DNA from 2 places in the Arthrobacter sp. D3-18 genome. Region 1 is predicted to be linked to the other one. Evidence: riboswitches for the same ligand, from Rfam matches in the RefSeq annotation. Region 1 holds a riboswitch; the other holds the start of a gene.
What was found. Region 1 has a riboswitch for S-adenosylmethionine ahead of metX (homoserine O-acetyltransferase MetX). Riboswitches for the same ligand answer to the same signal wherever they lie in the genome.
Positions count from the first base shown of each region.

Region 2: another riboswitch for S-adenosylmethionine. It lies ahead of M1D89_RS10265 (aminotransferase class V-fold PLP-dependent enzyme); the one in region 1 lies ahead of metX (homoserine O-acetyltransferase MetX).

Region 1 covers NZ_CP096440.1:2,999,232-3,002,426, reverse strand. Annotated here, with positions in the region: gene M1D89_RS16030 (VOC family protein) at 1-11, opposite strand, end outside; gene M1D89_RS16025 (bifunctional o-acetylhomoserine/o-acetylserine sulfhydrylase) at 200-1,555, shown strand; SAM riboswitch class IV at 1,718-1,834, shown strand; gene metX (homoserine O-acetyltransferase MetX) at 1,850-2,971, shown strand; gene M1D89_RS16015 (hypothetical protein) at 2,983-3,195, opposite strand, start outside.
Region 2 covers NZ_CP096440.1:1,750,409-1,753,603, reverse strand. Annotated here, with positions in the region: gene rsgA (ribosome small subunit-dependent GTPase A) at 1-471, shown strand, start outside; gene hisN (histidinol-phosphatase) at 528-1,340, shown strand; SAM riboswitch class IV at 1,521-1,634, shown strand; gene M1D89_RS10265 (aminotransferase class V-fold PLP-dependent enzyme) at 1,667-3,076, shown strand; gene M1D89_RS10260 (class I SAM-dependent methyltransferase) at 3,171-3,195, shown strand, end outside.

The DNA.
Region 1 (3,195 bases):
TCCATGCGCATGGCTTCATCTTGGCACTTTGTGATCGGGGTCTCAGCTAAGTCAAGCCTAACTAAGGTGGGATGTGTATAACCGGTGGTAGTGGGCGTCATGGTGGGACGCGGGGAGACCGAAAGATTCCACCGGCGTCACAAAGCTGTCTTCGCCTCCGGACAGTTCCTAGACTGGCCCCAGCTCACACCGCTTCACCTTGCCTGCTAAACCCACGCGTCACGAACAGGAGAACTCCATGTCCCAAGGATGGTCTTTCGAAACCCGCCAGATCCACGCAGGCCAGGAGCCTGACGCCGCCACTGGAGCGCGTTCGCTCCCGATCTACCAGACCACATCCTTCGTCTTCCCCAGTGCCGAGAGCGCCGCCAATCGCTTTGCCCTGGCCGAGCTCGCCCCCATCTACACCCGGATAGGCAACCCGACGCAGGATGCAGTGGAGCAGCGGGTCGCGAGCCTTGAGGGTGGACTGGGTGCCCTCTTGCTCAGCTCCGGACAAGCTGCGGAGACGTTCGCCATCCTGAATATCGCCGAGGCAGGCGACCACATCGTAGCGAGCCCCAGCCTGTACGGCGGCACGTACAATTTGCTGGCGCACACGCTGAAGAAGTTCGGCATTTCGGTCACGTTCGTGGAGGACCCGGACAACCTGGACCAGTGGCGGGACGCCGTCCAGCCGAACACCAAGCTGTTCTTCGGTGAGGTGGTGTCCAACCCCCGGCAGGACGTGCTGGACATCGAAGGCATCGCCCGCACCGCCCACGAGGCCGGCGTGCCCCTCATCGTCGACAACACCCTGTCCACGCCCTACCTGATCCGTCCCATCGAGTGGGGAGCGGACATCGTGGTCCACTCCGCAACCAAGTACCTCGGTGGTCATGGTTCCGCAATCGCCGGTGTGATTGTGGACTCCGGCAACTTTGACTTCGGCAAGGACCCGGAGCGCTTCCCTGGCTTCAATACCCCTGACCCCAGCTACAACGGCCTGGTCTACGCCCGGGACCTGGGCAAGGACGGTGCACTGGGCGCCAACCTCTCCTACATCCTCAAGGCACGCGTGCAGTTGCTTCGGGATCTCGGCTCTGCCGTGTCCCCGTTCAACGCCTTCCTCATTGCCCAGGGCCTGGAGACCTTGAGCCTGCGCGTGGAACGCCACGTTGCCAACGCCACCAAGGTGGCCGAATGGCTGGAAAACCACGACGACGTCGAATCGGTCGCCTATGCGGGCTTGCCGTCCAGCCCGTGGTATGACCGAGGCCGGAAGTACGGTCCCAAGGGCACGGGTGCCATCGTGGCCTTCAACATCAAGGGCGGCGTAGAAGCGGGCAAGCGCTTCGTGGACGGCCTGGAGCTGCACTCGCACGTTGCCAACATCGGTGATGTCCGCTCGCTGGTCATCCACCCGGCGTCGACTACCCACAGCCAATTGACGGTGGAACAGCAGGTGGCTGCCGGCGTCAACCCTGGCCTCGTGCGCTTGTCCGTGGGCATCGAGCATGTCGATGACATCATCGCCGACCTCGAAGCCGGCTTCCGGGCTGCCAAGGGCGCCTAACGCCGCGACCCAAAGTATCAGCCCGACTGCCGCCCGCGTCGACGATTATTCGCCGGGCGGCAGTTACGGGTGCTCGTTCGTGAACGAAGTCACCCCAAACCGTCACACTGTTGTCACATTCTTCGCCAGAACCGCCCTGCATTTCCTAGACTCTTCGTATTAGGTCATGAGTGCCAGCACACAGCCCCGGCTTGCTGGCCGGCAACCCTCCTCCGCGGTGGGGTGCCCCGGGTGAAGACCTGGCCTGTTCGCACGCAAGGCGACGGGCAAGCGCGAGGTTAAGGTGTCAAAGGAATGACCATTACTGCTACAGCCCTTCCAAAATCCGGAGAAGAAGACGGAACCGTCAAGTACGCCGGTATCGGGCCGTTGGAACTTGAAGCCGGCGGATTCCTCCCCGACGTCGTCCTCGCGTATGAGACCTGGGGACAACTGAACGCCGATGCCTCCAATGCCGTGCTTATCCAGCACGCGCTGACGGGCAGCACTCACGTAGCCCGTGGAGCCACCGACGAGGAAGGTTGGTGGGAGCAACTGGTTGGGCCGGGTGCCACCATCGACACCAACAAGTTCTTCGTCATCTCCATCAACATCGTGGGCGGTTGTTATGGCAGTACCGGCCCATCATCGGAAGCACCGGACGGACGTCCTTGGGGCTCACGTTTCCCGTTGGTCACGCTGCGCGACAGCACGGAGGCTGAGGCACGCCTCGCCGATGCCTTGGGAATTGATGCCTGGCACGCCGTTTTGGGGGGTTCAATGGGAGGTGCCAGGGCCCTTGAATGGGCTGTTACGTTCCCTGACAGGGTCAAACGCTGCGCCGTAATCTCGGTGGGCGCCTACAGCACGGCCGAGCAGATCGCCTTCGCGCAGGCCCAAACCTTGGCCATCCGGCAGGACCCGAACTTCAAAAACGGCGACTATTACGGCGGCACTGCACCTGAACATGGTTTGGCACTGGCCCGACGCATCGCCCACATCACTTACCGCTCAGCCTTGGAGCTGGATTTCCGCTTTGGCAGGGAAGCCCAGCACCAGGAGACACCACTCGCCGCCGCAGTGTTGGGGGAGCGTGGCCGCTACCAGGTGGAAAGCTACTTGGACCACCAGGGAACAAAGCTGGTCCGCCGTTTTGATGCCAACAGCTACATCGCCATCACCGAAGCCCTGATGTCCCATGACGTCACGCGTGGCCGCGGCTCCCTGGAACAGGCGTTGTCGCGCACCACGGCTGAGTTCTTCGTGGCCGCGGTGGACAGCGACAGGCTCTACTTCCCTGCACAGTCGCGGGAACTTGCCGCGGCGCTACCCGGGAATGTGCCGGTCCACCTCATTGAGGCGCCGATTGGTCACGATGGCTTTCTCACTGAGATCGGCCAGCTCTCGGCGCAACTCCGCGAATCATTCTTCGCCTAAAGCTAACAGCTTTAGCCGTTCATGATGTCGCCGCGCTGCTTCATGTAATCCTCCATGGCAATCTCGCCGTTGCTGAACTTCGTGTCCAGCTCCGCCAACTTGCGAGCGCGGTATCCCTGCGGCTCCGAAGCGCTCGCCGCGGGGAATGGGGCAGGGGATGAAGGCCTCGACGGCGGCCCGGCCTGCGGTGTCGAATCCGCGGGGCGGATAACGGTTGGGTCAGA
Region 2 (3,195 bases), 1.2 Mb from region 1:
CAACTCCGCTCGCACCTGGGTGGAAAAGTCACCGTCATGCTCGGTCACTCCGGAGTGGGTAAATCCACCATGGTCAACGCGCTCACAGGCGCAGAGCGCGCCACTGGGGGCGTCAACGCGGTGACGGGCCGGGGCAGGCACACATCATCCTCGGCTTTGGCGTTGAAGCTCGACGATGCACCGTCCGGCAGTTGGATCATCGATACTCCCGGCATACGCTCCTTCGGCTTGGCGCATGTGGATCCGGACCGGATTCTCCATTCGTTCCCGGACCTCGAGCCTGGCACGGAGACCTGCGACCGTGGTTGCAAGCACGGAGCCACAGCTACCAATTGCGGGCTGGATGCATGGGTGAACGATGGCCACGCAGGGCCATCAGGAGTGGCCCGGCTGGCGTCCTTGCGCCGCTTGCTGGGTGCAGACCCAAGGCTTGAAGCGAAAGAGACCAAGGAACTGGGCACCGTCAACTGATTCGTTGTCTGCTTCACGTCCCCAATACAGCGAATGATTCAGGATAGTTTGGTGGCATGACCCATCCCGTTTCCACCTACAATGATGACCTGCGCCTGGCCCACGTCCTCGCCGATTCAGTCGATGCCCAGACCATGGATCGCTTCAAGGCACTGGACCTGCAGATCGAAACCAAGCCCGACCTCACACCTGTCACTGACGCTGACAAGGCCGCTGAGGAAGCAATCCGCGGTCAACTTTCCCGCTCACGTCCGCGGGACGCGGTCCTCGGCGAGGAGTTCGGCAGCAGCGGTCACGGTTCACGTCGCTGGATCATCGACCCCATCGACGGAACCAAGAACTTTGTCCGCGGCGTCCCGGTATGGGCAACGTTGATCGCCCTCGTGGATGAAGGGGAACCTGTGGTGGGCGTAGTGAGTGCGCCTGCGCTGGGCAAGCGATGGTGGGCAGCCAAGGACATGGGCGCCTACATGGGCCGCTCCCTGGCCTCGGCAACGCGGCTCAAGGTGTCCAACGTTTCCCGCCTGGCCGACGCCTCCATGTCATATTCCAGCCTTTCGGGGTGGAAGGAACGCGGCAACCTGGATGAATTTCTGGGGCTGACGGAAGACATCTGGCGGACCCGCGCCTATGGTGATTTCTGGTCGTATTGCCTCGTAGCCGAGGGTGCAGTGGATATCGCCTGCGAGCCTGAACTGAACCTGTACGATATGGCAGCACTCGTCCCGATCGTCACCGAGGCAGGCGGCCGTTTTACTTCCTTGGAAGGAGAAGATGGTCCGTTTGGCGGTAACGCCCTGGCCACCAACTCGATCCTGCACTCCGAGGTCCTCAAGCGGCTAAATCCCGGACTGGACGACCTTCTCTGAGATGTCCATGCCTCGCCAGCCAAGCGGAGGGCGGAATATTCAACGGCGGATGACCCCTTTTGGTGGTCTCCGCCGTTTTTTATTCGGCGAAGAAGGGATTTCGCATTCGACGTAACAAAGGGCTTAACAAAAGGCAGCGGCTTTGGAAGCGTCCCCGGACGTGCCTTAGCCTTTTTTACAGGTCACGAGTGCCAGCGCTAAACCCCGGTTTGCTGGCCGGCAACCCTCCATTCGCGGTGGGGTGCCCCGGGTGACGACCCGGCCGGTCCGGAACGGATGCGGCAAGCGCGGATCTCCCTATGGGGGTCCCTCTTGAGTGAGGTTCCATGAGCACTGTCACGTTCAACCCCAACACCATTCCGTCCTTTGTTGAAGAATCCGCAGCAGAGACGACCACCGCTGCGCGTCCGCTTGCCGCGGTCACTGGCGCTGAGCTGCAGGCTCCGCTGATTCAGGGTGGCCACGTGCGCTACGCAAACTTGGACTACGGCGCCTCGGCTCCCGCCTTGACCATAGTTTCGGCCTACCTCAACGAGGTCCTGCCCTACTACGCCAGCGTTCACCGTGGTGCCGGGTATGCCTCCCAAATCAGCACGTCGGTGTACGAGAACTCGCGGAACATCGTCCGTGATTTCGTCGGCGGGCGGGCTGATGACTCAGTGATCTTCACACGGAACACCACGGACTCCTTGAACCTCCTGGCCGGATGCCTCCCGCAGGTGGACGGCGAATTCGCCGGCCAGGTCCTGTACTTGGACATCGAGCACCACGCCAACTTGCTTCCGTGGCAAGGAGTCCCCCACCGCAGCGTCGTCGCCGCACCAACCCTGGCCGAAACGGTGGAAAAGCTCGAGGCCGAACTTGCCCAAGGCGGGGTTAGCCTGCTGGCTGTTACCGGCGCCTCGAACGTGACGGGGGAGATTCTGCCCATCGCCCGTCTTGCTTCGCTTGCCCACGAATACGGCGCACGGATCGTGGTGGACGCTGCGCAGCTCGCACCGCACCGCCGGATCAACATCACCGAGACGGACGTCGACTACATCGTCTTCTCGGGACACAAGCTCTATGCCCCCTTCGGCGCGGGCGTCGTGGTGGGTCGCCCGGACTGGCTCGACGCCGGCATACCGCACCTTGCCGGAGGCGGCGCGGTACGTGAAGCGCGCCTGGACTCAGTCAGCTGGGCCACGGGCCCGGCGCGCCACGAGGGCGGCTCCCCCAACGTGCTGGGCGCGGCGACACTTGCTCGCGCCACCCAAGTCCTCGCAGGGCTGGACCAGGACGCGTGGCACGCCCACGAGTCCGCCATCCGCTCGTACCTGGTGAAGGGCCTGGAAGCCATCGATGGCGTGACAGTCCACAAGATCTTCGCTGACTCCCTGGACACCATCGGCGTGGTCAACTTCTCCGTAGAAGGTTTCGACGCAGGACTGGTCGCGGCCTACCTGGCGGCCGAGCACGGCGTTGGCCTCCGTGATGGCCGGTTCTGCGCCCACCCCCTCCTCAAACGCCTGGGACTCCCCTCCGGATCCCTGCGCGCCAGCTTCGGCGTCGGCTCCCGGCTGGAGGACGCCACGAGGCTGCTCGCAGGCATCGAAGGACTCAAGCGCGACGGACTGGGCTGGGACTATGTGGTGGACGAAGGCCGTTGGGTTCCTGCAAATGATCATCGCAGCTACCCCGGATGGGCCCCGAACACTCCCGGCACTGCGGGCGCAGCCCCCTGCACTGTGGACTAGAAACACCGCGGACTAGAAACACTGAGGAGTAGAAACACTGCGGTAAATTCGTAGGGTACTTTTAGTGACCCTGTGAAGGAGCTTTTTCGTGGCCCTGCGTTCACCGGCTGCCTCCAGCG